DNA from 3 places in the Heyndrickxia sporothermodurans genome. Region 2 is predicted to be linked to each of the others. Evidence: riboswitches for the same ligand, from Rfam matches in the RefSeq annotation. Region 2 holds a riboswitch; each other region holds the start of a gene.

What was found. A riboswitch is a leader RNA that binds a small molecule or an ion and turns the genes downstream of it on or off. The one in region 2 is predicted to bind S-adenosylmethionine.
Region 1: another riboswitch for S-adenosylmethionine. It lies ahead of B5V89_RS20630 (SDR family oxidoreductase); the one in region 2 lies ahead of B5V89_RS01125 (O-acetylhomoserine aminocarboxypropyltransferase/cysteine synthase family protein).
Region 3: another riboswitch for S-adenosylmethionine. It lies ahead of ssuE (NADPH-dependent FMN reductase); the one in region 2 lies ahead of B5V89_RS01125 (O-acetylhomoserine aminocarboxypropyltransferase/cysteine synthase family protein).

The regions. Positions count from the first base shown of each region.
Region 1 is NZ_NAZB01000038.1:40,325-42,592, reverse strand. It holds gene B5V89_RS15185 (arylamine N-acetyltransferase) at 1-746, opposite strand, end outside; SAM riboswitch class I at 1,054-1,162, shown strand; gene B5V89_RS20630 (SDR family oxidoreductase) at 1,399-1,509, shown strand; gene B5V89_RS15175 (Na+/H+ antiporter NhaC family protein) at 1,522-2,268, shown strand, end outside.
Region 2 is NZ_NAZB01000007.1:14,463-16,730, forward strand. It holds gene B5V89_RS01125 (O-acetylhomoserine aminocarboxypropyltransferase/cysteine synthase family protein) at 1-1,274, opposite strand, end outside; SAM riboswitch class I at 1,411-1,524, opposite strand; gene B5V89_RS01130 (trans-sulfuration enzyme family protein) at 1,798-2,268, opposite strand, start outside.
Region 3 is NZ_NAZB01000050.1:10,783-13,050, forward strand. It holds gene B5V89_RS16700 (ABC transporter permease) at 1-504, shown strand, start outside; SAM riboswitch class I at 617-720, shown strand; gene ssuE (NADPH-dependent FMN reductase) at 803-1,357, shown strand; gene B5V89_RS16710 (LLM class flavin-dependent oxidoreductase) at 1,378-2,268, shown strand, end outside.

The sequences.
Region 1 (2,268 bases), on a different contig from region 2:
GAATGTTCATCGATCTGGTACACCTCTTGTACCGTCGTTTTCCATTTATTAAAATCCTTCATTTGAATTTCTCGGATATTTCGGTAGGTCATCACCTTTATCGTGTGATCTCTTAAAAAATAGCATTCATGCCCATTAAATCGGACAGCTGAAATTCTTCTCATCGTTGTATTAGCATCATCATCAACATAAGATTGTTGAATATCTTCTATAATGTCTGTCTCAGATAACGGCGTCCACTCAATTTCCTTTTTTACGAAGGATTTCCCATTCGAACGGCGATCAATTTCGAATTTATCCATCGTTTTTTGGGTAAAAGCAATTTCTTCACCAAAACCATGTAAAACATGTTTTCTCTTTGCTTCTAGCTCAACCGGCTTCATAATTGGTGAGCCATAACCAACATCCACATAATATTGCCTCTGATCAAGCGTCACCATAATGGCTAAATGGCCCGGGTTTACCCTTACTAATGAACAAGTAAAGCCTAATTGGGATAATAGGCGAGAAAAATTCATGTTTAATGTATAGCATGTTCCTCCCCAACCCTTTTCCTTTAAGTTTTCTACAAAAACCTCGATTGGAGGAACATAGTTTGAATGCTTCTGAAAATAATGAAACTTACTGAAGGTTTCATAAGGAATTCGTGATAAATGTTGTTGTATCAACCGCTGCAAATAATTTAAGGATGGAGTTTCTTTTTCTAATTTTAAATAGTTTAAATAGTCCTCGATTGTTTGTTCCACATTTACCACTCTTTCATTATGCCATTAAGAAAGTATATCTTTTATTCATTCTCGCAAAAAGTGAAAAATCCTGCAATATGATTGAATCGTATGTTAGAAAAACTTAATATTAATCTATTTTTTATTTCTTTATATATTTATAGACATAGGAAATAAGGAATTTGTTTCATTCTTTTTTATTTATTGAATCCCCTCTTTTATATCCGGCCAATGTCTGGAATTTTTTGTTATAAAAAATTAAATTGACTTTTCTCATGCATTTGTGTAATTTAAATAAATAAGATGTAACGTTAATTTCATATTGTATCTCTTATAAAGAGTAGCGGAGGGACTGGCCCTATGAAGCTCGGCAACCTTTCATGATGATCATGAATCGGTGCTAAATCCTGCAAAACACTTGTTTTGAAAGATAAGAGAGGACGATTTCTTGTATGATGAGGCCTCTTTTAAATTGAGTGGCCTCTTTTATTTGTTCTTTTCTAAAAGGTCGTTGCTTTTCTGCAGCGGAAAGGAACGGTCCATTCTCAAAAAACTAACTTTACGAAAACAGCCTTTATTTTTAAGGAATGAAGAAAATCATGGAATATTCCATCATCATATCCAATTATTCTTATAAGAATAATAAATATATTGTTTAGATTTAACTGAAAAAGTGGTCATTGTACAGGATATTGCGAATGTCGTTGTTTTTTTAGCATCAGCATTTTCCGACTATATAACCGGGCAAGGAATTAACGTAACAGGTGGAATGACAATGAACTAAGGAGGAATTAATGTGACAAAACAACAAGAAAAAAAAGGAAGTCTTCTCGCACTATTACCATTATTAATTTTTGTACTTCTTTTTATCGGAACGGGAGTTCTTGCAAATGATTTTTCCAAAATGCCTTTAAGTGTGGCGGTCATTATCGCGGCTACAGTCGCATTATTAATGAACAGGAAGGAATCATTAACTAAAAAGATTGATATCTTTTGTAAAGGGGCTGGACATTCAAATATTATTTTAATGTGTGTCATCTTTGTTTTAGCCGGAGCTTTTGCCGGTGTTGCCAAGGAAATGGGAGCGGTTGAATCAACGGTCAATCTCGGATTAACCTTGCTTCCTGCAAATTTATTAATGGTGGGACTTTTCATTATCGGTTGCTTTATCTCTACCTCGATGGGAACTTCTATGGGTACCGTTGTCGCATTGGCGCCAATTGGGTTGGGGATTGCCACACAAACAGATATCCCTACAGCATTAGCTATGGCCACCGTTGTTGGCGGAGCGATGTTTGGCGATAATCTTTCAATGATTTCAGACACAACGATTGCTGCTGTGCGAACACAAGAAACACAAATGAAGGATAAATTTAAAGTGAATTTCTTTATCGTTTTGCCTGGTGCCATTGTTACAGCCATCCTTCTTGGAATCATCACCCTTGGAAATCATGCAAGTGTTGCCGGCGATCATCCGTATGAATTGGTAAAAGTTTTACCTTATGTAGCTGTCTTAGTCGCCGCTCTACTCGGAGTCAATGTT
Region 2 (2,268 bases):
TTAAGAATGGCTTGGTTCAGATCGGCTGTGAGATCTTCAACGGCTTCTAGTCCGACGGATAAGCGAATTAGTTCTTCGGTTACACCTGAAACTTTTAATTCTTCGGCGCTTAACTGTTGATGTGTAGTCGATGCTGGGTGAATGATTAAAGATTTAGCATCTCCAACATTCGCTACGTGTGACCATAATTGAATATTATCAATGACTTTTCGCCCTGCTTCTCTGCCGCCTTTAATTCCGAAATTGACAATCGATCCGAAGCCGCCTTTTAAGTATTTAGCTGCTCTTTCATGTGATGGATGTTCTTCTAAACTTGGATGATTAACCCATGCAACTGCAGGATGGTTTTGTAAAAATTGTGCTACTTTACCCGCATTTTCAACATGCTTTTGTACACGCAAGTGTAATGTTTCCAAACCTTGTAATAATAGGAACGCACTATCCGGACTTAAACTTGCACCGAAATCTCGCAAAATTTGTACGCGTAATTTTGTTGCAAACGCCGCTTGTGGAACATCAACACCATAACGGAGACCGTGATAGCTTAGGTCTGGTTCTTTAAAATCCGGGAATCGGTCACTGTTCCAGTCGAATTTCCCACCATCAACTACAACACCGCCAATCGTTGTTCCGTGACCGCCGATCCATTTTGTAGCTGAATGGATGACCACATCTGCTCCCCATTTAATAGGGTTTGAAAGGTATGGAGTACCAAATGTGTTATCAATAATCAGTGGAACACCATTTTCATGAGCAACCTTCGCGACTTCTTCTACATCAAGAACGTGCAGGCTAGGGTTACCGATGATTTCAGCAAATACTGCTTTTGTTTTTGATGTTATCGCGGTTCTAAAATTTTCTGGGTCTGTTGCATCAACGAATTTTACGTTAATTCCATACTTCGGAAGGGTATTAGAAAATAGATTAAATGTTCCACCGTATAAATTTCCGGCAGCGACGATTTCGTCTCCTGCACCAGCGATATTTAGAATGGAGAAAGCAATTGCAGCCATTCCTGAAGACAATGCAACAGCAGCAGTTCCGCCTTCTAATAGGGCAATTCGCTGTTCAAACACATCAACAGTTGGATTGCCGATTCGCGAATAAATGAATCCTTGCTGTTCTAATGCAAATAAACCTTGTGCATGATCTGTATCTTTAAATACATAGGATGTGGTTTTATATACAGGAACTGTACGTGACCCTGTTGTTGGATCTGGTTCTTGCCCTCCGTGTAGTAATAATGTTTCGGGTTGAAATTGTTCGTTTGTCATTTTACATTCCTCCAAAGTTTTTGATTTTTTCTCTAGGCGAGCCGAGAAATTCCTGAAGTGTGATCGTTGAAGTGGGATATACGAAGGGAAGCAAAAAGCCCTCTTCATAAGAAGAGGGCTAATCAATAGGTTCCTCCCCTTATCTTTCAGATCTTTAAAGGATCTGTAGGAATTAGCACCTTTTCAAGCAAAATGCTTGAAGGTTGCCGGGCATCAAAGGGCCTAGTCCCTCCGCCGCTCTCGATAAGAGTGATTCATTTAGTTTTTTTAGAAAATTTTAAATTGCTCTTGTTTTGCATTATAGTAGACGAATTGTTACTTCGTCAACCTTTTTTTATAAAAATTTTTTCTAAGAATAGACGGTGACCGTTCCTTTCCGCGGGGAGGAAGTCGAGCCTCCTCGGCGCTAGCGCCTGTGGGGTCTCGACCTTTTCTCTATATCCCGCAGGAGTCAGGTTCCTTCCGCTCCAATCCACTCTGCGCTTTGTTAAAAGTAACAATCCTTCAGAAAAAGCGATATCATTTAAACCGATGCTTTAATGGCTTCATCAAATTGCTTAATGATATCCTCAGCATCCTCAATTCCAATCGAAATACGAACAACTTGTTGGTTGATTCCTATGTTCTGCTGTTCTTCGAGTGAAAGTGCTCGGTGGGATGTGCCTAACGGATAGGATACGGTCGTTTCAACTCCGGCTAACGTAGGTACAATTTTCACCCAGCCCAACGATGAAAAGAATCGATGGATGTCACATGTGTCAGCTAATTCAATTGTGACAATTGCCCCATTTCCTTTACTGGAAAGATCGGTGGGATAATAGACTTTTTTGATATTTGAATTTTGATAGAGTGCGTCTGCCAATTGTTTCGCATTTGCGGATTGACGTTCCATCCGTAATGCTAATGTTTTTATGCCGCGACAAGTTAGCCAAGCTTCAAAAGAACTTAAATTACTTCCGAGATTCACTACTTTTTGACGTGCTTTCGTCATTAA
Region 3 (2,268 bases), on a different contig from region 2:
CTTGCAAATATTATCCAAACGATTCCTGCCTTAGCGATGTTATCGGTCCTAATGTTAGTTATGGGGTTAGGAACAAATACAGTAGTCCTTTCATTATTTCTATATTCACTTTTGCCAATTTTAAAGAACACTTATACAGGAATTGTTAATGTCGATCAATTCTTGTTGGAGTCCGGAAAAGCGATGGGGATGACGAAATTTCAAATACTAAGAATGGTTGAGCTGCCACTTTCATTATCCGTTATTATGGCAGGTCTCAGAAACGCACTAGTTGTCGCAATTGGGATTGCAACAATCGGAACATTTGTCGGAGCAGGTGGACTAGGTGATATTATTGTCCGCGGTACGAATGTAACGAACGGTTCGTCCATAATATTGGCTGGAGCGATTCCGACTGCATTAATGGCAGTTGCTGCAGACTTTTTGATGGGCTGGCTGGAACGAATCCTATCTCCTGTGAAAAAGAAAAAAGAAGTAAAATTAGAAATGAAGGAAGCTGCATAATATGGAACAGAGGGTGTAGACCAACAACAAGACTTATAATTCAGATAAAAAAAGTCAGAATTAATCTTGACATATTAAATGTTCAAATATTATTATTAATACAATTAAATAATTCTTATCCAGAGAAGCCGAGGGACTGGCCCGAAGAAGCTTCAGCAACCTCTACTTAGGTAGAAAGGTGCTAATTCCAGCAAGCATTCGCTTGGAAGATAAGAGATGACGCATTGAGGAGTCCTCTTTTCTTTTTGAAAAGGGGACTTTTTGCTTGAAAAATTTTATAAGAAAGAAGGTTAGTGATATGAGTAAAGTAGTAATTTTATGTGGGAGCCCATCTGATAAGTCCAAAACAGATCTTGTGTTGAAACATGTTCAATTTTTATTAGAGAAAGAAGGGATTTCTGTTTCGTATGCTTCAGTTGTCGATTTCTCACCTTTAGATTTAGTAAATAGCCGTTATGACAGTCCGGATATTAATCATTTGGCACAAACGATTATAAATGCAGATGGCGTCATTATCGGATCACCTGTGTATAAAGCATCCTACACAGGTGTATTAAAGACATTAATTGATTTATTGCCTGAAAGAATACTTAAGGGAAAACCTGTTTTTCCTGTAATGGTAGGAGGCAGTGGTGCGCACTTACTCGCTCTAGATTATGCATTAAAACCACTCATAACAACATTAAAGGGAAATCCTTTACAAGGAATTTATATTTTAGAAAGTGCTATTGACAAATCCAATAAACGAAATCCTCTGACACATATTGAGTCGATTCAACGATTATCTGAGCAGGTTGACGGATTTGTTAAGTCGATTAAACAGCTCAAACAATTTACAGCGCAATCTTTGTAAAAAATTTAGGAGGTCTGAAAATGGTAAAAAAAAGAATCTATTTGAATGCTTTTGATATGAATTGTGCAGGTCATCAATCCCCTGGTTTATGGTCACACCCAGAAGATCGCTCCTCTACTTATAAAGATGCAGAATATTGGACTCATCTTGCGCAGGTCTTGGAAAAGGGTTGTTTTGATGCGATATTCTTAGCTGATGTGTTAGGTACTTATGATGTTTATCAAGGCTCAAGGGATCCTGCAGTTCGCCAAGGTGCACAAGTACCGGTAAACGATCCGGCATTTGTCGTTCCAATAATGGCTCAAGTAACAAAACATCTAGGATTTGGATTAACAGCTTCAACAAGCTACGAACATCCATATACGTTTGCCAGGAGAATCTCTACTTTAGATCATTTAACGAAAGGGCGTATCGGCTGGAATGTTGTTACCTCCTATTTAAATAGTGCTGCATTAAATATCGGCCTTGATAAACAGCTTAGTCATGATAATAGATACGATATTGCTGATGAATATATGGATGTTGTCTACAAATTATGGGAAGCGAGTTGGGAGGATGACGCCGTTATTGTAGATAAAGAGAAGGGGATCTATACGAATCCGAGTAAAGTTCATGATATTGAACACGAGGGTACGTATTATAAAGTTCCAGGTGCGCATTTATGTGAACCATCACCTCAAAGAACACCTGTTATCTTTCAAGCGGGTGCATCTTCTAGAGGCAGAAAATTTGCGGCAAAGCATGCAGAGCTAGTTTTCATTGGCGCAACTACAATGGAAAGTACGAAAAAGACAGTTCAAGCTTTTCGGGAAGAAGCTATTAAAGCTGGAAGAAAACCAGAAGAAATAAAAATTCTAACTCTTATTACCCCAATTGTCGCCCCGACACAAGAAGAAGCAGAAGCGAAATAT